DNA from 4 places in the Streptomyces sp. NPDC094034 genome. Region 1 is predicted to be linked to each of the others. Evidence: riboswitches for the same ligand, from Rfam matches in the RefSeq annotation. Region 1 holds a riboswitch; each other region holds the start of a gene.
The links. Region 1 has a riboswitch for cyclic di-AMP ahead of ABTZ59_RS04695 (LysM peptidoglycan-binding domain-containing protein). Riboswitches for the same ligand answer to the same signal wherever they lie in the genome.

Region 2: linked by a shared signal. The riboswitch ahead of ABTZ59_RS27170 (transglycosylase family protein) and the one ahead of ABTZ59_RS04695 (LysM peptidoglycan-binding domain-containing protein) in region 1 are both predicted to bind cyclic di-AMP.
Region 3: linked by a shared signal. The riboswitch ahead of ABTZ59_RS30910 (C40 family peptidase) and the one ahead of ABTZ59_RS04695 (LysM peptidoglycan-binding domain-containing protein) in region 1 are both predicted to bind cyclic di-AMP.
Region 4: linked by a shared signal. The riboswitch ahead of ABTZ59_RS29765 (M23 family metallopeptidase) and the one ahead of ABTZ59_RS04695 (LysM peptidoglycan-binding domain-containing protein) in region 1 are both predicted to bind cyclic di-AMP.

The regions. Positions count from the first base shown of each region.
Region 1 covers NZ_JBEOUD010000003.1:108,005-115,558, forward strand. Annotated here, with positions in the region: gene ABTZ59_RS04685 (prolipoprotein diacylglyceryl transferase) at 102-686, opposite strand; gene ABTZ59_RS04690 (SAM-dependent methyltransferase) at 914-1,714, shown strand; gene ABTZ59_RS04695 (LysM peptidoglycan-binding domain-containing protein) at 1,853-2,671, opposite strand; cyclic di-AMP (ydaO/yuaA leader) riboswitch at 2,676-2,830, opposite strand; gene ABTZ59_RS04700 (NAD-dependent epimerase/dehydratase family protein) at 3,634-4,548, opposite strand; gene ABTZ59_RS04705 (carbohydrate ABC transporter permease) at 4,545-5,453, opposite strand; gene ABTZ59_RS04710 (carbohydrate ABC transporter permease) at 5,450-6,463, opposite strand; gene ABTZ59_RS04715 (ABC transporter substrate-binding protein) at 6,460-7,554, opposite strand, start outside.
Region 2 covers NZ_JBEOUD010000036.1:9,349-16,902, forward strand. Annotated here, with positions in the region: gene ABTZ59_RS27155 (DUF501 domain-containing protein) at 1-157, opposite strand, end outside; gene ABTZ59_RS27160 (FtsB family cell division protein) at 290-763, opposite strand; gene eno (phosphopyruvate hydratase) at 911-2,206, opposite strand; gene ABTZ59_RS27170 (transglycosylase family protein) at 2,647-3,360, opposite strand; cyclic di-AMP (ydaO/yuaA leader) riboswitch at 3,365-3,541, opposite strand; gene ABTZ59_RS27175 (transglycosylase family protein) at 3,806-4,798, opposite strand; gene ABTZ59_RS27180 (cytochrome P450 family protein) at 4,945-6,210, opposite strand; gene ABTZ59_RS27185 (nucleoside triphosphate pyrophosphohydrolase) at 6,345-7,352, opposite strand; gene ABTZ59_RS27190 (SurA N-terminal domain-containing protein) at 7,480-7,554, opposite strand, start outside.
Region 3 covers NZ_JBEOUD010000048.1:1,127-8,680, reverse strand. Annotated here, with positions in the region: gene ABTZ59_RS30920 (M23 family metallopeptidase) at 1-1,077, shown strand, start outside; gene ABTZ59_RS30915 (ATP-dependent DNA helicase) at 1,149-3,707, opposite strand; cyclic di-AMP (ydaO/yuaA leader) riboswitch at 4,001-4,164, shown strand; gene ABTZ59_RS30910 (C40 family peptidase) at 4,163-5,407, shown strand; gene ABTZ59_RS30905 (N-acetylmuramoyl-L-alanine amidase) at 5,677-6,894, shown strand; gene ABTZ59_RS30900 (hypothetical protein) at 6,948-7,301, opposite strand; gene ABTZ59_RS30895 (C40 family peptidase) at 7,550-7,554, shown strand, end outside.
Region 4 covers NZ_JBEOUD010000043.1:39,845-47,398, forward strand. Annotated here, with positions in the region: gene ABTZ59_RS29755 (MerR family transcriptional regulator) at 1-53, shown strand, start outside; gene ABTZ59_RS29760 (PP2C family protein-serine/threonine phosphatase) at 249-1,475, shown strand; cyclic di-AMP (ydaO/yuaA leader) riboswitch at 1,790-1,943, shown strand; gene ABTZ59_RS29765 (M23 family metallopeptidase) at 1,955-2,980, shown strand; gene ABTZ59_RS29770 (aldo/keto reductase) at 3,107-4,051, shown strand; gene ABTZ59_RS29775 (PrsW family intramembrane metalloprotease) at 4,125-5,465, opposite strand; gene trmB (tRNA (guanosine(46)-N7)-methyltransferase TrmB) at 5,526-6,392, opposite strand; gene lhgD (L-2-hydroxyglutarate dehydrogenase) at 6,449-7,554, opposite strand, start outside.

The DNA of each region.
Region 1 (7,554 bases):
GATGCGATCAGGGACGGCGTACAGCCGTCGGCGGTCCGCCGTTCAGTGTCGGGGGACCGCCGCCGGCCGGGCCTCGTGGTCCCGGCCGGCGGATCGGCCGCTCAGGATTCCTCGAAGTAGGCGTCCAGGACGGCGTCGAGCTCTTCCGTCCATTCCTTGAGGCGGTTCCTGGTGTCGGCCTCGACCTCGGCGTCGAACCAGCGGCGCTCCGACACATGCACCGTGACGGTGAACCGGCGCCCGAAGCGAGGAGTCTTGATCTCGACCGCGCCGATCTCGCTCCACCAGAAGTCGGCCTCCTGGTCGTCCAGCCGGAACCGGACGCCCTTGCTGTCCGCGATGATCGCGCCACGGCGGTCGGTGACCTCGAAGACGGGGCCGTCCTCGGCGGAGGCGTCGTCCGCAGGGGTGCCCTCCTCGGAGGAAGCGTCGGAGGAAACCTCCTCGGCCGCTTCGGCCTTGTCGGTGGTGGTGCTGTTCGCGTCGAGGGCGGGTTCATCGGGAACGGCCTCCGGAAGGACGTCCGAGCGGGCGCCGCCTTCGGGCGCGCGCTCCTCGGTCTCCGCCTGCTCCGGGTCCGTCTCCGCTGTGCCCGCGGGGCGGGGGGCCATGAGGCCGGGAACGTACGCCGGGTCTTTCCCCACGGCACGCTCGGGCCAGATATTCGAGTCTATGCGCTGCTCCACGTCCGGAAGTATGGACGAGAATCCTGTGCGAGCCCAGCCCGGCTCGCATCCGGCCGTATGCCCGTGACATCCCGCCGCCCGTACATACACACCTGATTCGAACACCAACTCCCCTCATCGCATACCCTGTTACCGCTCGCCCCACCCGGATCACCCGAAACGGGTACATCGGCGATGCGGTCCCCTTCACCAGGTTCTTTCCCCGCCTCCACTCATGGGAGCGTTCAATGACGGCCGAGACGCCCAAACCGCAGATCGACACGAGCAAGCCCCATCCCGCACGTGTCTACGACTATCTCCTCGGCGGCAAGGACAACTACGCCGTCGACCAGGCGGTGGGGGCGAAGCTGCCGGCCGAGGCGAGGGTCGCCGCGCGGCAGAACCGTGCCTTCATGCGCCGCGCGACCGCCTGGCTGGCGCACAGCGGGATCGACCAGTTCCTCGACATAGGCACCGGCATCCCGACCGAGCCGAACCTGCACCAGATCGTCCAGCGGATCAACCCGAAGGCCCGGGTCGTCTACACCGACAACGACCCCATCGTCCTGCGGCATGCCGAGGCCCTGCTGATCAGCTCGCCGGAAGGCGCCACCGACTACATCCAGGCGGATGTCCGCGAACCGGGGGCGATCCTGGACCACGCCCGGGGCTTCCTGGATTTCAGCCGCCCGATCGCGCTCTCCCTCATCGCCCTGATGCACTTCATCCCGGAGGACGAGAAGCCGTACGACATCGTCGGCACCCTGGTGGAAGCCCTTCCCACGGGCAGTTGTCTGGTGCTCTCGCACGCGGCGTCCGATCTCTACCCCGAACTCGTGGAGCAGGTGGTCGCGCAGTACAAGCGGGGTGGCATCACGCTGGGCTTCCGTACTCGCGAGGGGGTGGCGCGGTTCTTCGAGGGCATGGACCTCGCCGAGCCGGGCCTGGTCACGGCCCCGCACTGGTACCGGGACACGGCCGCGCCGACGGAGGAGGAGAGCGGCGGATACGACAGCGGCATCTACGCCGCGGTCGGCCGCGTGCGCTGACCTTTCCGGCGGCCCGTCGCTCCGCCGGGATCGCGGAGCACGGGAACGAGGGAACGAACGAGCCCGGAACGCGGCAGGGCCGGACCAGCCCTGAGGGCTGTCCGGCCTGCCGCGAGCGGTGTGCGGTGTGCGGGCCTGTCAGTAGGGGCCGTTCACGTTGTCGATCGAACCGTAACGGTCGGCCGCGTAGTTGGACGCGGCGGTGATGTTGGCGACCGGGTCGTAGCTGTCCGTCGACGTACCGGGCACGTGGTAGGCCTCGAACGTGGGGTCGATGACCTGAAGGAGCCCCTTGGACGGGGTGCCGGCCGCGGCGTTGGAGTCCCAGTTGTTGATGGCCCACGGGTCGCCCGAGGACTCGCGCATGATGTTGCGGTGGATGCCCTCGTAGGAGCCGGGGATGCCGTTCGCCGCCATGACGTCCAGCGACTCCCGGATCCAGCCGTCCAGGTTGTCGGCGTACGTCGTCGTGGCGGTCTCGGTGGTCGCGGCGGCGGTGTCGGCCGAGGCGCTCTCGTCGGTGCTCTCCTCGGCCGCCGGCGCGGCCTCCTCGGCGGGGGCGGAGTCGGCGGCGGAGTCGGCGGGGGCCTCCGACGCGGACGCCGTTCCGAGCGTCAGCGTGAGACCGGGGTGGATCAGGCACGGGTCGCCGCCGATGACATCGCGGTTGTCCTCGTAGAGCTGCTGCCAGCCGCCGCTCAGGGAGAAGTCGTCGGCGATCTTGGACAGCGAGTCGCCCCAGACGACGGAGTAGGTCGTCGGGGTGTCCGTCTGGACGACGGCGGCCGGAGTCAGGGTCACCTTGGCGCTGGCGGCGGTGTGCGCTGCCGGGGCCGCCTGGGCGGTGGTGGCGGCCAGCAAGGGGAAGGCGAGTACGGCACCGCCCGTGCCCGCGGTGACGAGACCTCTGGCGACAGGGCTGTTCTTGGGACGACGGTGCTTAGCCTTTGAGGCCATGACGAATTCCTCTCCTGCGCCTGCGAGGTGAGCTGTCGGGTTCGGACTGGAGATGCCCGGCCGCATGGTGAATGCGGCTTAACCCCAAGCCGGTCCTGAGTACGGATCGGCGACTTACCTGGGTCCCCCGCTCCTGCCGGGCGTGGGTGGGTGTGTGTTTCCGGGCGGCGGCAGGATTCGGCGTTCCGTCCGGAGTAACGAGAACGTAAGCGAGGGCGCCCGAACGAAACAAGCCCTGAATTCACAACGGAATCCAATTCATGAATCCGACCCGAAATGATCTCGTTATCGGCCCGATACCGGGAAGCTCAACTCGCCTTCCACACAGGCGAAATGAACGAGAAGGCAGGCGGCGGGCCGGGCACTTACGTGACACACATCACGCGCATGACGGAAATGTCCAGGTCACAACGGGACACAGAGCGGAGAAAGTCGAGCGAACGACAAAGAATTGGACTTCAGGGAGAACTGAGATAAATCGCCCATAAAGGTGCGGGTGCGCGGCATCGGATCCGACCCGTGGACCCGACCTCCACAAGGGAGCCATACGCGCCGCTGACGCTCTCTCACATTCGAACAACCAGGGCCATGTGGCGGTTCTCCGACCGTCTTTCATCGAAGAGCGGATCACATTCGAAGAATTCCCTTTCCGCAAACGGCAGTTCACGACGGATGAAGGAGTGACGCCCACCTCGCGGTTTTCTGGCGATTGACCAACTCGGGCATTCTTCGGGCCCGTTCATCGCGTCGCCCGACGATGAACGGAAAGGCGATCAAGGAAAGATCAGGGGCTTCATCGGGGGCTTCATCGGGGCTTCGGAGAAGGCTCGGGGAGAGATATGACGTACCGGCCCGGAAACGTGCGACGGGTGGTGGCGCTGCCGGAGTCACCCTCCGGCAGCGCCACCACCCGTCGGTGGCCCGGCGCCCGATCGCCCGCTACCCGGGCGGCGGCGCGAAGCTCAGTCCGCCTCCGTGATCTCCTCCCGCCCCGCCGCGGTGAACCCGAGGAGCTCACGGCTGCGGGTGGTGTCGAACAGCGACGCGTGACCGTCGAGCGCGCCCCGGATCTCGCTGCTGGGGTGGTACGTCGCCAGCAGCTCCCGGGTGGGTTCCAGGGCCGCGCTGTCGGGCGCGGCCACGTTGACGACATGGTGGCCCGTGAGGTCCGCCGTCAGGGCGGCCCGTACGGCACGGGCGGCGTCCCGGGTGTGCAGCCACCCCCACAGTTCACGGCGGTTGGACGCGGGGTCGCCGTGCACCTGCGCCAGCCGCTCCCGCAGCCGGGCGCCCGCGCCGACGAACGGGAACCGCAGCATGACGGTGACCGTGCCATGGCGCCGGGTCGTGAACTGCGCGGCCTTCTCGGACATGACCTTCGACAGGCCGTAGGAGTCGACGGTGAGATCGGGGTGGTCCTCGTCCACGGGGACGTACACCGGGTGCAGATCCCGGTCGGCCCACGCGATGCCGACGGCCGCCGCGCTGGAGGCGCCGACGACACGCGGCACGCCGAGCCGGCCGGCCTCCTGGAACACCAGATAGGCGGCGAGGACGTTGGCGCGCAGGGTCTCGTCCTCCGACACGATGCCGGGCGCCGGGTACGCCGCGAGATGGACGACCCCGACGAACGCGCCGTCCTCTTCCGCCGCCGCCTTCTGTGCGGCGGCGAAGCACTCGGTGACCGTCTTCGCCTCGCTCAGATCGCCGGTGACGAACCGGACACAGCCGTCCTCGCCGTCACCCCGCGCCAGATCGGCGCCCACGACGCGGAAGCCCGCGCCGATGAGGTCCGCCACGACGGCCCGGCCGATCCCGCCGGCCGCCCCGGTCACCAGTACCGTCCGGGGGCTCTTCCGTACCGTCCGCCCGCTCATCCCTTGACCGCTCCCATCAATCCGTTGACGAAATAGCGCTGGGCGCACAGGAACAGGACGATCACCGGGACCACCATGATCAGAGCCGCCGCCATCAGCGAGTTGTACTGCACGACACTCTGCGACTGCATCGCCTGGAGCGCGATCGGCAGCGTGTACGTGTGCGGGTCGTTCAGCGAGATCCGGGTGAGCTGGTACTCGTTCCAGGTCGGGATGGCCGTGAGCAGCGCGATGGTGATGACCGCCGGCCGGGCCAGCGGCAGATAGATCCGGCTGAAGATCCGCAGCTCGCCCGCGCCGTCCATCCGAGCCGCCTCGCGCAGCTCCGCCGGCACCGCACTGAAGGCGTTGGTCAGCAGCAGGATCGCCAGTGGGGCGCTGCCGTTGACGAACGGCAGGATCAGGCCCCAGTGGGTGCCGAGGATGTCGAGCTTGCTCTCCAGCAGCACGATCGGCAGCAGCGTCACCACTCCGGGGACGAAGAGCAGTACCAGGAAGAGCCGGTACAGCCACTTCTTGCCGGGGAACGCCAGCACGGAGAAGGCGTAGGAGGCGGCCGAGTAGACCACCACGACCAGCACGGTCGTCAGGACGGTGACCTTGACGCTGTTGAGGAAGTAGTCGAAGAAGTCGAGCTTGCTCCAGGTGTCGGCGAAGGTACGGAGGGTCGGGTCGTGCGGTATGAGATGACCACCCTCCTGGACCTCCTTGTTGGTCTTGAAGGCCGCCGAGACCATCCACAGGAACGGATAGACGCTGACCGCCGCGTAGGCGGCGAGCACGATCCCGACGACGGTACGGACGACGGTCCTGCCGACAGGTTTCCGGCCGCCGGTGCGCGGTACGGTCCGGCCCTGGGCGCGGATGCCCGCCGGTCGCGGTGGGGAGAGGGTTTCGCCGCTCATCCCATCCTCCTCATCACCCGCTGGTTGATGAAGGCGACGACGAGGGCCGCCAGGAACAGGAGCCAGCCCAGAGCACTGGCGAGACCCAGCGTCGGGGACAGCTCGGAGAGAAAGGCGAGCCGATAGGTCTCCAGACCCAGGACGCTCGTGGAGTCGCCAGGACCGCCGTTGGTCATGATCAGGAAGGACTGGAAGCCCTGGAGGGAGTCACGCACATTGAGCAGGAGCACGACGACGGTGATGGGCTTCATGAGCGGCCATACGACCATCGTGGTGGAGCGCAGCCAGCCGGCGCCGTCGATCTGCGCGGCCTCCAGCAGGGAACTGTCCAGCGACTGGAGCCCGGTCAGATAGAGCAGCATCGCCACCGGCACGGCCGACCAGACCATGACGACGATCATCGTGGCGAGGGCGGTGTCCGGGTTGCCGAGCCAGCCCTGCGGCTGCTGGAGCGAGCCGAGGCCGAGGGACTTCAGCAGCAGGTTGATGGCGCCATTGGGCTCCAGGATGTAGTTCCAGGCGAAGTAGACGGCGATCCCGGTCGTCACGTACGGCACGAAGTAGACGGAGCGCAGGACGCCCTGGAAGCGCTTGACCTGGTTCAGTACGAGGGCGAGGGGGAACGCGACGAGCACGGTGAGCAGCGGGACCGCGATGACAACCCACAGGGTGTTGACCGCGGCCTTCTTCACGATCGGCCAGTACGTCGGGCTGCCGCCGAGCAGATCCGTGTAGTTCCGCAGGCCGCGCCAGTTCCATTCGGGCCAGAAGCCGTTCCACTGGGCGAAGCTCAGCGAGAATCCGTAGACGATCGTGTAGACGCCCATGACGGCGAACAGGGCGATCGCGGGAGCGACGAAGAGATAGCCCCAGGCGGCCTGCTTGCGCTTCTCGCGCGGTCCGCGGAAGGGGCCGCGGCGAGGTGCGCCGCCGCCCCGCTCTCCGGCGGAGGAGGGGAGCGCGCCCTTTCCGGTGCCGGCGGCCGTCGCCGTACCGGTTCCGGCGGTCATCTGTTCTGCTCCGCCCAGTAGGACTTGATCATGGAACTCATCTGCGCACCCGTACTTTCCGCGCTGCGTGACGTCAGCGGGGTGAACTGGGCCAGTACGGCTCCGACCTTTCCGGGGTCGTACAGGCTGGGACGGTAGGCGGTATAGCCGGCGTTGTAGGAGTTCTCGCCGGAGCCGAAGGCCGCCTCCATGGAATTCAGGACAGGGCCGAGCGCGGCGCTCTGGCTCTTGGCGAGATCATTCGGCGGCACGTCGAGCGCCTGTTTTCCGAAGCCGGCCGCGACATCGTCCCTGGACAGGAACTTCAGCCATTGCAGCGCTTCGTCCTTCTTCTCCGATTTCCGGGTGATGGAGAGACCCGTGAGCGAGAAGGGCGAGAGCTGGAGATCGGGGATGGCGGCGTCCTTCGGCGGCGGCACGGGGAACGTCATGAGATTGTCCGCGTCGTAGCCGTTCTCGGCGAGAAACGCCAGTGTGTAGGTGCCGCCGATGTCGAAGGACGCCTTGCCCTGGGCGAAGGCGAGATCCGCCTCGTCGATCCCCTTGGACTGGGTGCCGGGCATCCAGTACGGGGTCACCTGGTTGTAGGTGTTCAGCACTTTCTGGCCGTTCGGTGACGACCAGCCCTGAGCGGCGTCCGGGCCGAAGAGCGCCTCGAACTTCTGCTTTCCGAGCATCCCGAACGCCATCGGCTGCATCAGCCATTCCAGGGCCGTGGAGGGCTGCTTCACCCCGACGGTCACACCACCGGTGTCGGGGAATGCCTTCTTCACCTTGTCGAGGGCGTCGATGAATTCCTCCCAGGTGGCCGGCGCCCTGGTCACCCCGGCCTTCGCCGCGCGGCTCTTGTTCATATAGACAACGCCCTGAGTGCCGACGGTGAGCGGCACACTGAATCGCTGCCCGAGCTGGACACCCTGGGTCTTGGAGCCCTCGGTGAGCGACGCCTTGTAGACCTCGGGCGTGACCGTGCCGTCCTTGAGGACCTGGGGGAGGTACTGGTCGAGCCATTTCTGGTCGACTTCCTTGGAGAGGTCTTCCAGCAGCCCCGCCCCGCCGAACGCGAGGTCGTCGCCGTTGGAGTGCACTTC
Region 2 (7,554 bases), on a different contig from region 1:
GCCGCGGGGCGGTCTCGACCACGTCCGGCAGGCCGCAGGGGCAGCGGTGCGCGATGGCGCGCAGCCCGCGCGGCGGGCGGCCCAGCTGTTCTTCGAATGCCGCGACGTCCGCCTCGGTGGGTTCCGTGCGTTCGGTCTGCGGAGGGGGCGTGTCCATGCCTGCCTAGGTATGTTCTGCGGTTCTCGGGCGTTCTCGGGTGTTCTCGGGTTTTCTCAGGTGTTCTGGGAGTTCTTGAGCGCCTCGGGTGTTCTTGGGTGTCCTCGGTACTCTGTCGCGGGCCGTCCCCGGCTATCTGTCCTGGCGGTCCGCGTTGTCCACGCCGTCCAGCACATTCGAGTACCAGGGGCGACCCGTCGCCCCCCGTTCCTCGCGGCGCTGCTCGCGCACATCCGGGTCGATCACGGTGTAGCCGGTCTCCCCAGGCATCACGTAATGCAGATGCTCCCGGGCCAGCCGCTGGATGTACGCGTCGTCCTGGAGCCGCGCCTTCTCGTCGCGCAGCTCCTCGACCCGCTGCTTCGCCTCGCGGGCCAGCCGCTCCTGGTCGGCGATCTCGTTCCGCTGCGACACGTACTGCCGCATCGGATACGCGAGCGCCACCACCAGTGTGCACACGACCAGGGCGAGGAAAGCGGCCCGGCCGGTGAGCCGGGAGCGGCGGTCCTGCCTGCGGTTCTGCGAGCGGTAGACCCGGGCGGCCGTCTGCTCGCCGAGCAGTCGCAGCCTGGTCGCGGTGGAGAACCGGTCCCGGTTCCCGGCCATGGCTCGCCTCCCCTTTTACGTCCCCTGTTGTACGTACGTCCCCGGACACGGTACGGGACCGCGGCCGGGGACGTACGGACGACGGGCGGAGCCGCCCCTCGCCCTCGTACCGACAGGATCAGGAAGAACGCATCCTCTTAATGGTTCTTACTGGTTCGCGGAGCGAAACCGCGGGAACGCGCTGCGGCCCGCGTACACCGCCGCGTCGTCGAGGATCTCCTCGATGCGCAGCAGCTGGTTGTACTTGGCGACGCGCTCGGAGCGGGCCGGGGCGCCGGTCTTGATCTGACCGCAGTTGGTGGCGACGGCGAGGTCGGCGATGGTGACGTCCTCGGTCTCACCGGAGCGGTGGGACATCATGCACTTGAAGCCGTTGCGCTGGGCCAGCTCGACGGCGTCCAGGGTCTCGGTCAGCGAACCGATCTGGTTGACCTTGACGAGCAGGGCGTTGGCCGAGCCCTCCTCGATGCCACGGGCCAGGCGCTCCGGGTTGGTGACGAACAGGTCGTCGCCGACGATCTGGACCTTGGAGCCGAGCTTGTCCGTGAGGACCTTCCAGCCGGCCCAGTCGTCCTCGAAGAGCGGGTCCTCGATGGAGACGAGCGGGTACGAGGCGACGAGCTCCTCGTAGTACTCGGTCATCTCGGCCGCCGAGCGCGACTTGCCCTCGAACTCGTACGACCCGTCCTTGTAGAACTCGGACGCGGCGACGTCGAGCGCGAGCGCGATGTCGCGGCCGGGGACGTAACCGGCCTCCTTGATCGCTTCGAGGATGAGGTCGAGCGCGGCGCGGTTCGACTCCAGGTTCGGCGCGAAGCCGCCCTCGTCGCCGAGGCCGGTGGACAGGCCCTTCTGCTTCAGGACCTTCTTGAGGGTGTGGTAGACCTCGGCACCCCAGCGCAGGGCCTCGGAGAAGGACTCCGCGCCGATCGGGGCGATCATGAATTCCTGGATGTCCACGTTGGAGTCGGCGTGCGAGCCGCCGTTCAGGATGTTCATCATCGGAACGGGCAGCAGGTGCGCGTTCGGGCCGCCGAGGTAGCGGAAGAGCGGGAGGTCCGAGGCCTCGGAGGCGGCGTGCGCGACGGCGAGGGAGACGCCGAGGATGGCGTTGGCGCCGAGCGACGACTTGTCCGGGGTGGCGTCCAGGTCGAACATCGCCTGGTCGATCAGGCGCTGCTCGGTGGCGTCGTACCCGACCAGCTCAGGGCCGATCTGCTCGATGACGGCGAGGACGGCCTTCTCGACGCCCTTGCCCTGGTAGCGGTTCTGGTCACCGTCGCGGAGCTCAAGGGCCTCGAACGCACCGGTGGAGGCACCGGAGGGGACAGCAGCACGACCCGTGCTGCCGTCGTCGAGGCCGACCTCGACCTCGACCGTGGGGTTGCCTCGGGAGTCGAGGATTTCCCGGGCTACGACGACGTCGATGGACGGCACGAGCATCTCCTTCTGGGATGTGACGCTTGGAGTGCAGGGTCTCATTGGCCTTGCGACACGAGACTATCCGGCGCGGGGTCATCGGTCGGCCGGTGCCCGCCACCTAAGACGGAATGGGGCCCGATTCCCCCACGCCGGAGCCCGCGGGGGCCGGGTACGCGGGAGGGTGGCGCCGGGTCCGCGGGTGAGCGGGAGCCGCGTCCGCGGGTGAGCGGGGGCCACAGGCGAAACCCCGGCCCGGCGCGTACGGGGGATTACGCGCCGGGCCGGGGCGGTCTCGGGTGGGGACGGTCCCGAGGGGCTCCGGTGGGGACTGACCGGGGGGGCTCCGCTGGGGACGGTCCCCGGAGACTCCGGTGGAGACGGTCCCCGGGGGCTCCGCTGGGGACGGTCCCGAGGGGAGAGCGGTCCCGGTTCCGGATACGGCCCGGACGAGGCCGGGTGGGTCAGCTCAGGTGGAGCTGCTGGCCCGGGTAGATCACGTCGGCGTCGCTGACGATGTCCTTGTTCAGGTCGTACAGCTTCTGCCAGCCACCCTCGACGTCCTCGGCCTTGGCGATCTTGGAGAGGGAGTCACCGGGCTTGACCTTGTACTCGCCGTCACCCTTCTTGATCGTGGTGGGACGGCTCTCGCCGCGCGAGGCCGGCTGGGCCGCGCCGCGCGTGGTCTCCTGCTGCTTCGGCTGCGCCTGCTGCTTGGGGGCCTGCCGCTGCGTCGGCTGCGACTTCTTCTGGGTGGGCCGGCTGGGCTGGGTGCTCTCGGTGGCGGAGCCGCCGTCGTACGCGGCCCTGGACAGGCCCACGCCGCAGTTCGGCCACGCGCCCTTGCCCTGGCCGGCGAGGACCTTCTCGGCGACGGCGATCTGCTGGGACTTGCTGGCCTGGTCGGCGCGGGCGGCATACGCGGTACCGCCGTAAGCGGCCCAGGTGGACGGCGTGAACTGGAGGCCGCCGTAGAAGCCGTTGTCCGTGTTGATCGACCAGTTGCCTCCGGACTCGCACTGCGCGACCTGGTCCCACTCTGCGGCGGTCGCGGCGGAGGCCGAGGTCGCACCGATCAGCGGGGCGGCGACGGCTGCGCCGGTGACCCCGGCGAGCGTGGCATAGCGGACGGCCTTCGACGGGCGGCGGTGCTTGCCCTTGCTGGAACGCAGCAGCATGGAACATCTCCCTCACCGACGCCTACGAGGTCAGCTGTCGGGTTCGGGCCAAGTGAGTTGCCCGGCCGTGTGCTCTGTCGCACACGGCTTCACCCCAAGCCGGTCCTCGGTCGTCTGTCGACGGCCGGAGCCCGGCGCGAACCTTTGGGTCCCCCGCTCCTGCCTACGGCGCATGACGCGTCGGTTGCTCCCCCCGACCGACGGCAGGATTCGGCGTGACGGTCGACGGGGCCCGCGGTGCGAGCGGTTCAGACCGTAATCACAGGTCCGCCCATTGTTCAAAGGAGAACATCAAGGAAAAATCGCCCTTACCTCCCCCTTGGATGACCCCATTTACGCAGGTGAGAGACGAAACGACCCAACCGCCGGAGCAAAAGGCCCCAGTTGCGGCGAAGAGACCCTTGTCTCACTTTCGCAGAAGTGGACATAGGGCCTCTAACTGCCTCTACTTCACGCCCAGATCAAGGGTCTGGCCAGGGAAGATCAGGTCAGGGTCGGCGCCGACGGTGTCCTTGTTCGCCTCGTAGATCGCGGACCACCCGCCGGGCACCTCGCGCTCGTCGGCGATGAGCCAAAGACAGTCACCGGCGCGGACGGTGTACTCACCATCCAGCGCGCCCGCGCCTTCCGTTTCGCCCGCGGAGCCGCCCGCCGAACCATCCGCCGGGCCGCCCGTCGCACCACTCGTCGCGCCATCCGCCGCGGCGTTGGCGTTACGTGTCGATCCGTCACCGCGCGAGGCATGACGGCCGGATTCACGCTCTTCGCCCGAATTGCCCGGTGCGGAGTCGTCCGGGGCCGCGTCGCCGCGGTGCTTGCCCTTGGCGGCGCCCTGACCGGACCCGGCGGACCCGGCGGAGCCGGAGGACTCGGCGGGAGCGGGCTCCTTCGTACCGTCACCGTTGGAGGCCGAGGCGTCCGGCGAGGCCGAGGAGCCGTCCGACGGGGACCCGGCCTTCCCGGATGTCCCGGACGGCTCAGGAGTCGCCTCAGATGTCTTCTCCGGCGTCGCCTCCGTCGCCGTCCCCGGCGTCGTACCGGGATCCACGCGCGGCGCGGGACTGCCCTCCGTCAGCCCGGCGACCGCGGCGCAACTGGCCCACGCCCGCGGCCCCTGCGCTTCGAGGATCCTCTCGGCTATCGCGATCTGCTGCGAGCGGCTGGCGAGGTCGGCTCTGGCCGCGTACTCGGCGCCGCCGAAGTCGTCCCAGGTCTCCTGGGAGATCTGGAGTCCGCCGAAGAAGTCGTTGCCGAGGTCCGCGCTCCACATGCCGCCGCTCTCGCACTCGGCGACACGGTCCCAGGTGGACGCGTCCGCCGCACTGGCACCGGCGGCACCGAGCAGCGGAATGGCGATCGCCGAGCCGGTCACCCCTGCCGCGACGATCAGGGCGGGGGCCTGGCGAGGTCGACGGTGTCGGCCGTTCCCGGAGCGCATGTGATTGCCTTCCGTGTGACTGATGTTTCGACTGGTGCGTGTGGCGGCTGAGTTTTCGAGAACGTAGCGGTACTCGAACTCCTGTCACAAGTCGATGCAGCGGAGATCACGCGAAAGTCACAGTCTTGACGGTCCGTCAGAAATCGTCAGTCGGACAATGGCGTGAACTGCACCGGAAGCGTGCGCAATCCACGCATGATGAGCCCTCCGCGCCAGCGCAAATCGGCAGGATCTCCCGCAAGCCGCACATCGGGCAGCCGGGTCAGCAGGGTGGCGAGCGCGGTCTGCCCCTCCACCCGGGCGAGCGGTGCGCCGAGGCAGTAGTGGATGCCGTGTCCGTATCCGAGGTGCTGATTGTCACGCCGGGAGAGGTCGAGCGTGTCCGGATCCGCGAAGCGCTCGGGGTCACGGTCGGCGGCGGCGAGGACGACCAGCACCGGATCGCCCGCCGCGATCAGCTGTCCGCCGAGCGTCAGGGGCTCGGTCGCGTACCGCCAGGTGGCCAGCTCCACGGGACCGTCGTACCGCAGCAGTTCCTCGACCCCTGTCGCGAGCAGTCCGGTCTCCCCCGCCCGGAGCGAACGCTGGAGCAGCGCGCGCTGCTCGGGATGGCGCAGCAGGGCGAACATGCCGTTCCCGATCAGGTTCACGGTCGTCTCGAAACCGGCGAACAGGATGATGAAGGCCATCGCCGCGGCCTCGTTCTCGGTGAGATGTTCCCCGTGGTCGCCGGCCCGGATGAGTCCGGAGATCAGATCGTCGCCGGGATCGGCCCTCTTACGGTGGATGAGGTCGGCGAGATAGCCGCGCATCTTCTTGACCGAGCGCCCGACTCCGCCGCGTGGTCCGCCGGCGTGCCGGATCATCATCCCCGCCCAGTCGCGGAAGTCGTCCTGGTCCTCGCGCGGCACCCCGAGCAGGTCACAGATCGCGTAGATGGGGAGCGGGAACGCGAAGTCATGAATCAGGTCCGCCTCGCCCCTCGCGGCGAAGCCGTCGATGAGCCGGTCGGTCAATTCCTGTACGCGCGGCGCGAATTCGGCCACGCGACGGGGCGTGAACGCCTTGGACACGAGCCGGCGCAGCCGAGTGTGGTCGGGCGGATCGATATTGAGCAGATGTGTCATCAGCTCGGCCTTGCGCTCACCGGGTATGCCCGTCTTCCCCTTGGCGTGCGCGGGCTCGGCGTGATGCGCGGGGTTCTTGGAGAGCCGCGCGTCGGCGAGGGCCTGCCTGGCATCCACATACCGCGTCACGAGCCACGCCTCCACGCCACTGGGCAGCGCGGTCCTGTGCACGGGCGAATGCTCGCGCAACCAGGCGTAGGCGGGATACGGATCGGTGGCGAACTCCCAGGTGAACAGCGCGGGAGCGGGCGCGGCCGGGGATATGGGGGCGGGCTGGTGACGCATCCCCCGACAGTAACCGTCGGCGTCGCCGGGGAACGGACCGCCGGGGTACGGGCCGCCGGGGAACGGACCGACGACGCCGTACCACCACCCTCGGCGGCCGTTCGGGCTGTACGGCCCGGCCCCGGGCCGTGCGGCTATACGGCGTGGCCCTCCGCCGTGCGGATCGCGTCCCGGTATACGCGGGCCGCCGCGCGCAGTGCCGCCTCCGGGTCGACGCCGGCCTCTTCCGCGCGTACCGCCAGGGCCAGTAGTTCGTAGCCGACGCCGTCGGCCTTCGGGAGCGGGACGTCGAGGCCGGCCGTGCGGGTGCGGCCCGCGAGTTTCGCGGCGAGGGCGAGGCCGGGCTGGCCCAGGGGGACTCCGTCGGTGACCGAGTCGCGCTGCTTCTCGACCGCTTTCATCCGGAGCCAGTGGGTTTTGACGTCCTCGGGGGTCTCGGCCGTCTCGTCGCCGAAGACATGGGGGTGGCGATGGATGAGCTTCTCCACGATCGTGCCGGCGACGTCGTCGATGGAGAACGGCCCGGCGTCCTCCTCTCCCTCCTCCGCCACGGCACGCTCCTCCGCGATACGGGCGTGGAAGACGACCTGGAGCAGTACGTCCCCCAGCTCCTCGCGCAGTTCGACGGCGTCGCCCTCCTCGATCGCCTCGACGAGTTCGTACGCCTCCTCGATGGCGTACTTGGCGAGACCCTGGTGCGTCTGGGTCGATGACCACGGGCACTCGACGCGGATCCGGTCCATGACCTGGACGAGGTCGAGCAGCCGGGCGCCCGGCAGGTCGTACGAGCCGGGAAGCAGCTCCAGGTCGGGCATCGGGACCCGGCCGGAGCCCGCCAGCCGCGCGAGGCCGTCGGTCAGCCGGGCGTCGGTGCCGTCGCCCTCGCCGGAGGGGATGACCACGACCGTACGGCCGCCCGCGCAGGCGTCGACCAGCTCCCGCGCGGTGGGCGCGGCCTGCTCGACGGTGATGCCCGCCTCGCGCAGATAGGGCAGCTGCGGATGGCCGGGGTCGGCGCACAGCACCGCGTCGGCGGCACGCAGCAGCTGCCAGGCGGGCCAGGACAGCAGCCCGGGGGCGACCCGGTGGCTGGCGGTCAGCAGGACGATACGGCCGGGGGTGGCGGGAGCTTCGTCTGTCACCTCTCGAACCTACCTCCGGCCGCCGGCCGCCCCGCCCGCGGGCCGAGGCCGCCTGCGGGCCGAGGCCGCCTGCGGGCCGAAGCCGGGCGCGGGCCGAGGCCGGGCGCCCCCGCCCGGCCGTTTCCGATCAGGCTCCGGCCGGCTGCTCCTGGTCCGGTGCCTCGCTGGTGAGCTGGGTGATCCACGGCGTCTTGGCCTCGCC
Region 3 (7,554 bases), on a different contig from region 1:
GATACCGCGTACGACGCCGCGCACGAGCGCTACGGCCAGGACAGCGGCACCGGCCCGTACGAGCAGTACGACCTCGCCCAGGGCGCCGAGTACGGCGCCCCCGGGCCGGAGCCTGAACACGCCTTCGACGCGGAGCCCGGCTACGAAGCCGGGACCGGCACGGAGAAAGACGCCCACTCCGAGACCGAAGAGGCCGGGCACGAAGGCGACACGGAAGCGGACTCCGCTCCCGAGGCCGAACAGCCGCACATGGCGGAGACGATGACCGCCCCCGTCGTCAGTCTCCCGTCCCGCGGCGAACGCCGGGCCGGTGGCGGCTCGGTCGGCGGCCGGAGCCGGCGCCGTAGCCCCGCCAAGCGCTCCGCGCTCCTCACCGTCGCCGTCCCCTCCGCCTGTGTGATGGGCGTCGCCGGTGTCGCCGCCGCCTCCGTCGGTGGCCTCGGCGCGGCCGAAGAGCCCCAGGCCGACAAGACCACGACCGCCACGGCCGCCGATCCCGGCTCCGTGAAGCCCGTGGCCGCGAACAACAAGCTGGACACCCAGCTCGCCGCACTCAACGCGGACGCCCGTGACTTCGGTGACCGCGCCAGCCGTACGCAGGAGCGCATCGACCTCCAGGCGCGGCAGGAGGCGGAGCGCAAGAAGCGCGAGGCGGAGGCGGCCCGCAAGGAGGCCGAGCGCCCCAAGTTCGTCCTTCCCGTCTCGCAGCACGGACTCAGCGCGTACTACGGCCAGGCTGGGGTCAACTGGATGTCCATGCACACCGGGATCGACTTCCCCGTGTCGTACGGTACGCCGGTGATGGCCGCGACGGACGGCACCGTTCGCACGCAGTACAACAGCGCCTACGGCAACATGGCCATCGTGACCTCACCCGACGGCACCGAGACCTGGTATTGCCATCTCAGCACCACGAAGATCCGCTCCGGTTCGGTCAAGGCCGGTGATGTGATCGCGTATTCGGGGAACTCGGGCAACTCCACAGGGCCGCACCTGCACTTCGAGGTACGGCCCGGTGGTGGCGCCTCGATCGACCCGCTGGCCTGGCTCCGCAGCCACGGCGTCGACCCGACGTAAGCGCGCCGCGCCCGGCGCGTTTCGCGTCGGGTACGGCGCACGCCCCGGGCCCTGCCCGCCCCGCCAAGCCCCTACAGCTTCTCGACGGGCGCGTATCGCAGCAGCAGCCGCTTGGGCTTCGTGTCACCGAAATCGACCGTCGCCTGCGTGTCCGCGCCCGTACCCGTCACCGCCATGACCGTGCCGAGACCGAACTGGTCATGCGTGACGCGGTCCCCGACCGCCAGCGCGATCACCGGCTTCTCGGTGGTGCGCCGCGTGGCGAAGCCCGAGGGGCCGCCGCCCGACCTCGACCGCGAGGCGGCCGACAGGGACGACGACAGCGAGGACGTCACCCCGGACGTGGGCCCCGCCGGGATCTGCGCGCCGGTCCGCTTCCACTCCAGATGGTGTCCCGGGATCTCCTCCAGGAACCTGGACGGTGGGTTGTACGAGGGCTGGCCCCACGCGCTCCGCATCGACGACCGGGTCAGATAAAGACGCTCGCGGGCGCGGGTGATGCCCACATACGCCAGCCGTCGCTCCTCCTCCAGTTCCTTCGTCTGGCCGAGGGCGCGCATGTGCGGGAAGACGCCGTCCTCCATGCCCGACAGGAACACGACAGGAAATTCAAGGCCCTTGGCGGTGTGCAGCGTCATCAACGTGATGACACCGGAGCCGTCCTCGTCCTCGTCGGGGATCTGGTCGGAGTCGGCGACGAGCGCCACCTTCTCCAGGAACTCGGCGAGCGTACCGGTCGTCGGACCGGTCGCGGCGGCCGTACCGGCGGCGCCACCAGCACCGGCCGCGCCACCAGCACCGGCCGCGCCGCCGGCGCCCTCGCCCGCCGCCTCCGCCGCGGCCTGGTCGCGCTCCTGCTCGAACTCCAGCGCCACCGCGGCCAGTTCCTGAAGGTTCTCGATACGCGTCTCGTCCTGCGGATCGGTCGACGCCTGCAACTCGGCCAGATAGCCGGTCCGTTCGAGCACGGCCTCCAGGATCGTCGCGGGCCCGGCGCCGGACTCGACGACCGTACGCAACTCCTCCATCAGCGTGTTGAACCGCTTGACGGCGTTGGCCGAGCGTGCGGCCATTCCGTACGCCTCGTCCACCCGCCGCAGCGCCTGCGGGAAGGTGATCTTCTCGCGCAGCGCGAGCGCGTCGATCATCGCCTCCGCGCGGTCCCCGATACCGCGCTTGGGCACATTGAGGATCCGGCGCAGCGGGACATTGTCCTCCGGGTTGGCCAGCACGCGCAGATAGGCCAGCACATCGCGGACCTCCTTGCGCTCGTAGAAGCGCACTCCTCCGACGACCTTGTAGGGCAGGCCGACGCGGATGAAGATCTCCTCGAAGACACGGGACTGCGCGTTCGTACGGTAGAAGACCGCGACATCGCCCGCCTTGGCCTCGCCCGCGTCCGTCAGCCGGTCGATCTCATCGGCGACGAACTGCGCCTCGTCGTGTTCCGTGTCCGCGACATAGCCGGTGATCTGGGCGCCCGCGCCGGCCTTCGTCCACAGATTCTTCGGCCGACGGCTCTCGTTCCGCTCGATGACGGCGTTGGCGGCGCTCAGGATCGTCTGTGTGGAGCGGTAGTTCTGCTCCAGCAGGATGGTCGTCGCGTCCGGGTAGTCCTCCTCGAACTGGAGGATGTTACGGATCGTGGCGCCCCGGAAGGCGTAGATCGACTGGTCGGCGTCTCCGACGACACACAGCTCGGCCGGGTCGTGCTCCTCGCCGGAGGGGCCCACCAGCTCGCGTACGAGGGTGTACTGCGCGTGGTTGGTGTCCTGGTACTCGTCCACCAGGACATGCCGGAAGCGCCGCCGGTAGTGCTCGGCGACATCGGGGAACGCCTGGAGCAGATGGACGGTGGTCATGATGATGTCGTCGAAGTCCAGCGCGTTGGCCTCGCGCAGCCGCGCCTGGTACATCCGGTAGGCCTCGGCGAGCGTCTTCTCGAAGCCGTCGGTGGCCTGGTCGGCGAAGGTCTCCTCGTCGATCAGCTCGTTCTTCAGATTCGAGATCTTGGCGCTGAAGGACTTGGGCGGGTAGCGCTTGGGGTCGAGGTCCAGATCACGGCAGACCAGGGCCATCAGACGCTTGGAGTCGGCGGCGTCGTAGATGGAGAACGACGAGGTGAACCCGAGCCGCTTCGACTCGCGCCGCAGAATCCGCACGCAGGCGCTGTGGAACGTCATGACCCACATGGCGTTGGCGCGCGGGCCGACGAGCTGGCCGACGCGCTCCTTCATCTCGCCCGCGGCCTTGTTGGTGAACGTGATCGCCAGTATCTGACCGGGGTGGACACCGCGGTTGCCCAGCAGATACGCGATCCGGTGGGTCAGCACCCGGGTCTTGCCCGACCCGGCCCCGGCCACGATGAGCAGCGGCGAGCCGGTGTGCACAACGGCGGCACGCTGCTCCTCGTTCAGCCCTTCGAGCAGCGCGGCGGGGTCCACGACCGTGCGCGGGGCGCCGCCCCGGTGGTACGGGTCCCGCGCCGGAGGCGCGTCGTAGGCACCCTGGAAGAGGTCGTCCGGCACCTGCTCCGGTGCGTGCTCGGCGTCGTCCTCGGGCGGCGGTGGATGCTCGTCGCCGGAGGGCTGGAGGTCCGCCAGGAAACTGTCGTCAAAGAGGCTGCTCATCGCTTTCCGAGTCTAGGCCGCCGCACTGACACACCGCGCCCGCCTTCGGGATTCCCCGGCATTCCCCCGGCCGCTGTCACCCTCGCCGCACCCCCCGTCGCCCTCACCGCGGGCGGCACCTCGGTCACTCATCGTGGCGGAAAGGCGTCACCGACCCCCTTCGCACATCGCACGCGCAAATGGTCACGAAAATGTATCGGGCATTTCGGCCATCGTCCTTCACACCAGCACCACACTTTGGCTAGCGTGCTCGATCAGGCAGCCCGTACCCCCAACGGCGACCCACGCCAAGCGGGCAGCCCACGCCGAATTCGGACTTTCCCGAAGAAAGTTCGGAACCGGGGACCCACACTGCACAACCGGGGTGAATCGGGCCTTTCGCTCAAGGCCCGTAGGGCAGCCTTCCGTTCCGCCCGAACCCGACAGCTAACCCGGTAGGCGGTCCACGGAAGGAGATGCAGACCTTGGCGTCGCATCGCAAGCCGCGCAGTCTCAGCGGAGTACGTACCGCCTCTCCCGCCGTCGGGCTCACGACAGCCGCGCTCGCCTCGGTCACACTGCTCTCGACGCAGAGCGCGAGCGCCACGCCCGTCGAGCCGAAGCCGTCCATGGAAGAGGTACAGAAGAAGGTCGACGATCTGTATCGCCAGGCCGGAAGCGAGACACAGAAGTACAACAGGGCGAAAGAGGCCACGCAGAAGCAGAAGCGCGCGGTCGACCGCGTGCTCGACGAAGTCGCCAAGCGCGCGGACAAGCTGAATGAGGCCCGGCGTACGCTCGGCTCGTTCGCGGCCGCGCAGTACCGCGAAGGCGCGGTCACCCCGACCGCCGCCCTGCTCTTCGCGGACAGCCCCCAGGCGTTCTTCGAGCAGAAGCAGGTGACGGACCGGCTGACGGAGCGTCAGCGCGGAGTCCTCACCGACTACCAGACACAACAGGCCGCCGCCGCGAAGCAGCGGGCGCAGGCGTCGAAGGACCTGGAGTCGCTCACCGCCTCGCAGGCCGCGCTGCGCACCAGCAAGCAGAGCGTGCAGCAGAAGCTCGGCGCGGCGCGTGCGCTGCTGTCGAAGCTGACCACGGAGGAGAAGGCGCGGCTGGCCGCGCTGGAGCGCAAGAAGGAAGAGGAGGCCCGCCGCAAGGCGGAGGCGCGGGCCAAGGAGGAGGCCCGCGCGAAGGCGGAGGCCGAGCGCAAGCGCAAGGAACGCCAGGCCCAGAACAACCCGCCGACCGATACGAGCACGGGCTCAGGGACGGGCTCGGGCCAGAGCGGCACAGGCTCCGGTACGGATACCGGCAGCGGCACCGGGACGGGCACGAGCGGCGGCACGGGAGCCTCGGACGGCAGCTACGCCACCAAGACCGCCAAGGTCCTCTCCTTCGCCCGCGCCCAGATAGGCAAGCCGTACGTCTGGGGCGCCACGGGACCCAGCTCGTACGACTGCTCGGGCCTGACGCAGGCCGCCTGGAAGGAGGCGGGCGTGGAGCTGCCGCGTACCACCTGGGAACAGGTGAAGGCCGGCACGCGCGTCGCGACCGACGATCTGCTCCCCGGTGACCTGGTCTTCTTCTACGACGACATCAGCCATGTCGGGATCTATATCGGCGACGGCATGATGATCCACGCCCCCAAGCCGGGCGCGAACGTCCGCGAGGAGTCGATCTACTACATGCCGATCTACGGGGGCGTCCGCCCCGCCTGACGGGCGGTCAGCGGTGCGGGGACGCAGCACCCACGCGCCCTCGGGCAATAACTTCAGAAAGTACCGCCACACAAAGAACTTCCACCGCGGAACCTTACGTCTGACCTTATGAAAATCGCGCGGAGCAGAGCCAATGGCCTGCCGGCCGGGGAACCTTCGCGCGATGAACTGAGGTCCTCAGGCGTGCGGCCCGGCGCGGCGCTGGTCGGTCACCGCCTCGCGCCCCCTCGTGCCGCGGCCTGAGGCATGGTTACGACGTAGGGAAGTTCATGCATTTTCGAAAGACGATCCCCGCGATCGCTCTCGGTGTGGTGTCGCTGACGGCTCCCCTCGCCGTCGCGGGTACCAGCACCGCGGCGACGGCGCTCGAAGCGACGGCGGCGGATTCCTCCCAGGTAGAGGACACCACGCTCACCGACGGCAACGGCAAGCCCGCCGGCGCCCTGTCGGCGAAGGCGGGATCAGGGACCGGCAAGGTGTTCTCCACCGGCGAGATCACCGGTGAGCGCTTCTCGTCGATCGGCCTCAGCTGGAAGAAGGAGTCCGCCGTCGACGACGGGCTGACCGCCGAGACGCGGGTCCACCGCAACGGGGCCTGGGAATCATGGCGGGAGGTCCCCCTGGAGCTTGACGAGGGAGTGGCCGAGGAAGCGAAGCGGGCCGGCGCGCCCGCCTTCTACACGGACGACGCGGACGGGGTGGAGGTCCGCTTCACCTCTCCGAAGGGCAGCCTGCCGCAGGACCTGCGGCTGTCGTTCATCGACCCGGCCCAGAGAAGCCAGGCCGCCTCTTCCTCGAACCACCGACCGCGGTCCGCGGAGACCGGGCAGCCGGACGTGAAGCTGCGGAAGGACTGGGGCGCGGACGAGACGCTGGCCGATCCCGGGTACAAGACCCAGCCCTCGATCAAGGCCGCCGTCATCCATCACACCGTGACGGGGAACAACTCCTATACCCAGGAGCAGGTGCCGCAGATCATCAACGGCATCTACGTCCAGCACATCAAGGTCCTCGGCTACGGCGACTTCCCCTACCACTTCATCGTCGACCGCTTCGGCGGCATCTGGGAAGGCCGCAAGGGCTCCATCGAGATGCGGCCGGGCACCGAGATTCCCGGCATCCTCGGCGGCCACGCGGCCGGCTTCAACACCAACACCTTCGGTGTCGCGATGCTCGGCAACTTCGAGCCGAACAACAGCGAGGGCGGCGAGGACACCGGCCCCGACCCGAAGCCGACCGAAGCCATGGTCAAGAGCCTGGCCGACGTGCTCGCCTGGAAGAGCGGCCAGTACCAGCTGAACCCCGAAGGCTCCACGCAGCTCGTCTCGGCCGGCGGAGGCGGCACCAACCCGCACCCGGTGGGCACGGTGCTCGACGTACCGGTCATCTCCAGCCACCGGGACGTGAATGTGACGGCCTGCCCGGGCGCCAAGCTCTACGAAATGCTTCCTGACCTGCGCAAGCAGGTGGCCGACCAGCTCGGCTGAGAGGTGTGAGGGGCGCCTGTGTCCGCCGGGACACGGGCGCCTCGGTCCCGGTATCAGGTCCAGAGCGTGGCGATGAAGATATTGGCCACCGTCAGCCCGCCCACCGCGCCGAACAGCGGCTTCGGGGCGGTCTCGTCGTCGCGCTTCACATACACCACGGCCAGGATCACGACCAGCACCGCGAGCTTGATGCCGACCTTGATGTTGTTCACCGTCTGGTCGTCGGCCTGGTTGAGGCCCACCAGGGCGACCCCCGTGACGAGCATCGTCAGCGCGCCGTGCAGCATCGCCTTGTTGAAGCGGGCCGTGCCCGTGCTCATCGACTTCATCTGAGTGAGAAAGCCGCCGAGCAGCGAGGCTATGCCGATGATGTGGAGCGCGACGAAGACATTGATGAGTACGTCCATGCCCGGAGCCTATCGAGGGCCTTATCACCGCCGAGCGGCGAGGTGGGCCTCCGTTCCGATATCGGTCGGGTCCGGCCGGAAAGGCATTCCGAGTTCGCGATCACGTCGGTCATAAGACAGTCCTGTTCTGCCACCTCTCGCCAATACCGGCCATGCCGAGGCCGGACTGTGACCTTGCGCCTTAGCGTCCTTCTCCTGGCGACCGGCCATGACCCACCGTGACCGACTAGGGAAGAGGATCCACCCCCGTGGC
Region 4 (7,554 bases), on a different contig from region 1:
TGCTCGTGCGGGACGCCATGAGGGTGTACGCCGAGCGCCACCTGACCGACTGATCCGTTCCGTCGGCCCCAGGTGCACCAAGCACTGGCGGGGTCGGCGGAACCGGCTCACCGTAGCCCACTCGGCCGACGGCGATTCGCCGCCCGGGAGGGCAGCGGCCAGCCTGGTGGAGAGCGGCACCGTCCGCAGCAGTCGGCGGACCGGGCAGGAGACCACTGGTGTGGAGACTGAGGAAGCTCGGAAAGAGAATCGGCGGCAGCGGCCGGCGAGCGGCCGAGGGCGCCGGTCTCTGGGCCTCTGACGGAAGGGGCTTCTGGGCGGCGGGCGACAATGCCCGCGGCGGCGGCCGGTATCCGGGCGGACATGGCCGTACGGGACGCAGGCTGGTGCGGGCGCTGCCCGTGCTGGTGATCATCGCCGGGGCGGTCTTCGACGTGGTGACCCCGACGCGGGTCACCGCGTCACCCCTCTTCGCCGCCGCCCCGCTGATCGCCGCCCCGTTCTATCCGCTGGTCGGCACGCTCACCATCGCCGTCGCCGCGCTGATCGCCGAGTTGGCGGTGCATTTCCACGCGGACACCCAGTTCCAGGTGGAGTCGATCAGCGAGGTGCTGACCGTGCTGGTCGTCTCCCTGCTCGCGCTGTACATCAACGGTGTCGTACGGCGCAGCGGCGAGCGGCTGGCCTCCGCCCGCATCATCGCCGAGACCGCCCAGCGTGCGGTGCTGCCGAGACCGGCCGAGCGGATCGGGGGGCTGCGGATCGCCGCGCGGTACGAGGCGGCGCAGGAGGGCGCGTTCATCGGCGGGGACCTCTTCGCCGTACAGGACACGCCGTACGGGGTGCGCCTGGTGGTCGGGGACGTACGGGGGAAGGGTCTTGACGCGGTCGAAGCGGTGGCGGTGGTCATCGGGTCATTCCGGGAGGCCGCCGAGCAGGAGAGTTCGCTGGAGGGGGTCGCGCAGCGGCTGGAGCGCGCGCTCAGGCGTGAGGGGACGCGACGGGACGGGCTCGATGTCTTCGAGGGGTTCACCACGGCCGTTCTCGCCGAGATTCCGCACGAGGAGGGTGTGGTGCGGCTGCTCAACCGCGGCCACCCCGAGCCACTGCTGATGTGCCGCGACGGTGAGGTACGGATGCTCGCCCCGAGCGACCACGCGCTGCCGCTCGGAATGAGCGAACTGGGCGCGTGGCCGGACCGGGCGGACCAGGCCGGGTATCCCGAGGGCGCGACGCTGCTCTTCTACACGGACGGGCTCACCGAGGCGCGCGATGCCCAGGGGGTCTTCTACGTCCCGCGCGAACGGCTCGACGGACGGGTGTTCCAAGGGCCCGACGAGATACTTCAGGCGCTCATCGACGACGTACGGCGGCACACGGGCGGCGGGAGCCAGGACGACATGGCGCTGCTGGCGGTCAGCCGGCCCTCGGAGGGCGAGCCGGAGCGACGCAGGACCATGCCCTTGGTGCCATGAGACGGCCGCGCGGTGCCGTGAGGCAGCCGCGCTCACCGCGCTCACCGTCGAAGCCGTTGCCCGGATCGCCCGGCGAGGAGCCCTTGCCACTGTCTGTAATCGAGAGGTATCCCTCCGCATAACATTTGACACACCGTCAGAAATGTAGGCCCCCCTGACGGGCCGTCAACTCGCCCGATTAGATTCCCTTACATCCCGGTACGTCCGATGCGAAGTCGTTAACGATCATCCGGAACAGCTTGGAATAAGGGCCGGGTCTCTATTAACGTTCGATAACGCAGCGCGGTCGTCCCAGCCGTCGCCAGAGATGGCACCGTGCGCACGCGCCGAATCCCGCGAGGGAACCGGGGAACCACCAATTGGGGTGAATCGGGTGTCTTTTGCTGCCCTGTGCGGCAGGAGCGCTCGTAGGAGACCTTCCTGCTCCGAACCCGTCAGCTAACCCGGTAGGCGAGAAGGAAGGAAAGGAGCACGCCTCAGTGGCGTCCAACAAGCCTGCCCCCCAAGCCGTCTTCGAAACCCACTCCCTCGGCGGCGAGCCGGACAGGGCGTGGGGGGAATGGAATCCCACCGAGGAGTCCATACGGCCGGTACGCGGCCGGCACCGCGTCGCCAAGCAGCGCGGACTCGCCCGTAGCTCCACGGTCCTCGGCGTCGGCGTCATCGCCGCCGTCGGCGCGGGCGGCATCGCCACCGCGCAGGACAAGCCCGCGGTCTCCATATCCCTGCCCGACGCGATCACGGACAAGCTCCCGGACGCCGCGTCACTGCCGGGAATGGGCTCGCTCGCCTCGGACGACTCCGAGCCGCAGGCGCTCGCCGCCCCGCTCACCACCGCCGGGCTCACGACCGCGGAGACCGAGCAGGGCGCCACCGACGCGGGAGAGGCGCTGCGCGCCCGTATCCTCCAGCAGGCCGAGGCGCAGCAGACCGGGGCCGACGCGGCGCGGAAGGCCGCGGCGGAGGCGGCGGCGGCCGAGAAGGCCGCGGCCGAGGCCAAGAAGCAGCAGACCGACGCCGAGAAGAAGATCGAAGAGGCGAAGAAGAAGGCCGAGGCGGAGGCCAGGGCCAAGGCGGAGAAGGAGCGGCTGGCCAAGCTGGCCGCCAGCTACGCGCTCCCCACCTCCTCCTACACGATCACCTCGACCTTCGGTCAGGCCGGCTCCCTGTGGTCCTCAGGCCAGCACACCGGCCTGGACTTCGCCGCGCCGACGGGTACCCCGCTCAAGGCCGTGCACAGCGGCACGATCACATCGGCAGGCTGGTCGGGCTCGTACGGATACCGCACGGTCCTGGAGCTCGATGACGGCACGGAGATCTGGTACGCCCACCAGTCCTCGATCTCCGTCAGCGCCGGGCAGAAGGTCACCACCGGCGAGGTCATCGGCAGGGTCGGCGCGACCGGCAATGTGACCGGCGCCCATCTGCATCTCGAAGTCCACACGGCGGGCGGCGCGGGCCTGGACCCGATGAGCTGGCTGCGCGGCAAGGGCCTCACCCCGTAGAACCGCCCCATGGGCAGTCCTTCCCGGCCTTCCCCTCGGTATTCCCCCATACGGCATTCCCCCATACGGCCCACATGAGGGCGCGGAGCGGAATAGGGCGTCCCCATCGGGGGATTGCATCCACCTATGACCGCTCTGCGCCCACTGGGCTCCTCCGATCTGCACGTCTTCCCGCTCGCCCTCGGCGGCAATGTCTTCGGCTGGACCGCGGACGAGACGGCCTCCTTCGCCGTCCTCGACGCGTACGCCGCCGCGGGCGGGAACTTCATCGACACCGCCGACATGTACGCGTCGTGGGCACCGGGCCACCAGGGCGGTGAATCCGAGACCGTCATCGGCAACTGGCTGGCCTCGCGCGGCAATCGCTCCGACATCCTGATCGCGACCAAGGTCGGCGCGCACCCGCGGTACAAAGGGCTCAGGGCGGCCACCATCAAGGCCGGGATCGAGGAGTCGCTGCGTCGGCTCCGTACGGAGTACGTCGATCTCTACTACACCCATTTCGACGACCCCGAGGTCCCGGTCGAGGAGATCATCACCGCACTCGACCAGCTGGTGAAGGCCGGCAAGGTCCGCGCGCTCGGCGCCTCCAACATCGGCGCGGAGCGGCTGGCCGCCTCGCTCGTCTTCTCCGAGCGCGAGGGGCTGGCCCGCTATGTGGCGCTTCAGCCGCACTACAACCTGGTCTCCCGCGACACATACGAGGGCGAGCTCCTGGACACCGTGCTGCGTCACGGTCTGTCGGTCGTCCCGTACGCCGCGCTGGCCTCGGGCTTCCTCACGGGCAAGTACCGTCCGGGGGTCACGGTCGACAGTCCCCGGGCAGGCAAGGCGGCCGAATACCTGGAGTCCGAGCGGGGCGCCAGGGTCCTGACCGCGCTGGACCGGATCGCCGGGGCACGGGACGCCGAGATCGCGACCGTGGCGCTGGCCTGGCTGGCGGCTCAGCCGACGGTGGTCGCGCCGCTCGCGTCCGCGCGTTCGACCGGGCAACTGCCCGCGCTGCTGGCGGCGGTCGACCTCGAACTGACGGCGGAGGAGCTGGCGAAGCTCACGGCGGCGTCCGCGTGAATCCGCCGCCCGAAATCTCCGCCCGAAACCGCCGACTGAAGCCGCCGCCCGCAATCCTCGTGGGACCGGCGCGTCATTGGCGGTAGGGGTTGTAGCCGTCGTAGTCGGCGTACGGCGGCGGCACCCGTACCCGGCCTGTGGCCCGCGCCGCGTAGGTCAGCGCGGGCCCGGCTGTCTCCCTGCGCTGCCACAGATGGTGCAGCAACTCCTGCTCGCGCTCGACGAAGTCCGGGCCCAGCGCGCCCCGGTGGGCCCGGTGGCGGAGAAACGCCAGGGATGTCGCGAACGCCTCGTACTCCCGGACCGATCTTGCCGCCGCCGGGCCGTACGTACGCCCAGCGAAATCACGCGCCATCGTGCGCGCCCGCATGGAGGAGAGGGCGAGGGGTGCGGCCGACGTCAGCCAGCCGGCGGCGGCGTACGCGGGCAGCTCGGACCCGACCGTGCGCAGCTCGCGCTGGCGGCTCCAGATCACCAGCCAGGTCAGCAGCGCGAAGACCGGGACCATGAACACCCCGTACACCACATAGAAGCCGTACGGGCCGAAGAGCGGTCCCGATCCGTTCCACAGCGCGTGCAGGCCCATCGCCAGGGCAAGACCGAGCAGGGGGAGCGCGAACCGGCGGACCCTCTGCCGGCGGGCCGCCGTCGCCGCCAGTCCGAAGCCGATGCCGGTGAGCACGGTGAAGAGCGGATGGGCGAACGGTGACATGACGACCCGTACGAAGAAGGTCGCGGCCGTGACGGAGGCAAGGCCGGAGTTGCCCAGATCTTGGTCCTCGCCGAAGGCGCTGCCGAGATAGAGGATGTTCTCGGTGAAGGCGAAGCCGGTGGCGCTGAACCCCGCGATCACGACGCCGTCGACGAGCCCGGTGAAGGCCCTCCCGCGGAAGAGGAAGATCAGCAGAACCGCCGCGGCCTTGGCGCTCTCCTCCACGACGGGAGCTATCACCGTGGCACCGAGGGATTCCGCGCCCGCCGGGTCGGCGGTGGCGATGGCTATCCATTCGGTCGCGAACGAGTTCGCGATGATCGCGACGAGGGCGGCGGCGAAGGCGCCCCACGCCAGGGCGAAGAGCTGATTCCGCCAGGGCCCCGGCTCGACCCGGTCCAGCCAGCGGAAGGCCGTGATGAGCAGCGGTACGGGCAGGACGGCCAGCCCCAGACCCACCAGAAAGCCCTCCGTGCCGGTCTCGTCCCGGACGAGCGCGAGGATCACCAGCGCGCAGAGGGCGAGCACCGAGATCACGGCCCCCACCCGCACCGCGCGGCGGCGCCAGAAGGCGCGGCTCGGCCGGTAGCGCCTGCGGGCGGGCTCCGGCACGGCGGCCCACAGCTCACCGAGCCGCCGCTGACGCTCGTAGACGGGGATCGCCGGACGCGGACCGGGTGGCTGCGGGGACGGTTCTGACACTCGACGACCCTAACGAGGGGCACTGACACCTGGCGATGGTGCCCGGACCACGTCCTCGCGTTACGCGGGTCCCGTTACCGGCGGGCGCTCAGGGGATTGGCGTTCCGCTTCGTGGCGTTCGGCTTCGTGGCGTTCGGCTTCGTGGTGTTCCGCTTCGTCGTGTTCCGTCACCCGGAACTCCGGTGCGCGGCGGAACAGCAGGTCATGCACCACATGGCCCTTGTCGAGCCCCTGCCCCTCGAACCGGGTCAGCGGACGGAAGGCCGGCCGTGCCGCGTAACCGCCGTCCCGCTGGGTGTTCTCGAAGCCGGGGTGGGCGGTCAGCTCCGCCAGCATCTGCTCGGCGTAGGGCTCCCAGTCGGTCGCGCAGTGCAGCACGGCGCCCGGCTTCAGCCGGCCCGCGGCCAGCGTGAGGAACTCCCGCTGGATCAGCCGCCGCTTGTGGTGCCGCTTCTTGGGCCAGGGGTCGGGGAAGTAGATCCGCAGCCCGGCGAGCGACTCGGCCGGCAGCATCTCCCTGAGCAGGATGATCGCGTCGCCGTTGGCCACCCGGATGTTGGTCAGCCCGTTCTCCTCCGCGAGCCGGAGCAGATTTCCCTGGCCGGGGGTGTGCACATCGACGGCGAGGATGCCGGTGTCCGGGTCGTCCGCGGCCATGCGCGCCGTGGCCTCGCCCATCCCGAAGCCGATCTCCAGGACGACCGGAAGCCCGCCGAACATCTCGTCCGGATCGAGCACCCGCTGCCCGTCGATCTCCATGCCCCAGTCGGCCCACATCCGCCGCAGCGCCTCGGCCTGGCCGGTGGTGACCCGGCTCCGGCGTGGCTGGAAGCTGCGGATGCGCCGCTCGAAGTGGGATCCGGCGGGGTCGGCCGAGGGGCCCGTGCCCTCGGGAAACATCCGGCTCATGGTGCGGTTCTCGGCCATCTCGTTCGTCTCGCTCACAGTGCCTCCGATTCTACGGAGGCCCGGGACCCCGAGGCTCAGTCCTCCGCCAGCACGGCCAGCGCCCGCCGCGCGACCTCCCGGCCGATGGGCAGCGCGGCGGTCGCCGCCGGTGACGGCGCGTTCAGGACATGCACCGTGCGCGGGGTCTGCCGGATCAGGAAGTCATCGGCCAGCGTGCCGTCCCGCAGCACCGCCTGGGCCCGTACCCCGGCCGCCGCCGGGCGCAGGTCCCCGTCGGTGACCGCCGGGAGCAGCCGCCGCACGGCCGTCGCGAAGGCGCGCTTGGAGAGCGAACGGTGCAGCTCACCGGCGCCGTACCGCCAGTGCTTGCGGGCCGTGCGCCATGAGCCGGGCCAGCTGAGGGTGGACGCCAGCTCGCCGGGGCGTACGTCCGACCAGGTGTAGCCCTCGCGGGCCAGCGCCGGGACCGCGTTCGGCCCGACATGGACACCGCCGTCGATGGAGCGCGTCAGATGGACGCCGAGGAACGGGAACGCCGGGTCGGGCACCGGATAGACCAGCCCTCGTACGAGATCCGGCCTGGTCAGCTCGTAGTACTCACCCCGGAACGGCACGATCCGCATGCCCGGGTCGTCGCCCGCCAGCCGCGCCACCTGGTCGCACTGGAGCCCCGCGCAGTTCACCAGGGCCCGCGCCCTGACCACCGCGCCGGCGGCCGTACGGACCGCGACGCCCCAGGGGCGCCGGTCGATGACCGTGACCTCGGATCCGTACCGTACGGACGCGCCGGTCGCTCCCGCCGACTCGGCGAGCTGCTCGGCGACCGCCACGAAGTCGCACACCCCGGTCGTACCGACCTGGATCGCCGCGAGGCCGCGCACCTCTGGCTCGTACTCCGTGATCTGCGCCGGGCCCAGCTCGCGCACCGGAATGCCGTTCTCCCTGCCGCGCTGGACCAGGGCGTGCAGCCGGGGCAGCTCGTCGCGCCGCGTGGCGACGATCAGCTTGCCCGTGACCTCGTGCGCGATGCCGTACTCCGCGCAGAACTTGACCATCTCGGCGGAGCCGCGCACCGCGTACCGCGCCTTGAGCGAGCCGGGGCGGTAGTAGACGCCGCTGTGGATCACCCCGCTGTTGTGGCCCGTCTGGTGGCGGGCGGGGCCCGGCTCCTTCTCCAGCA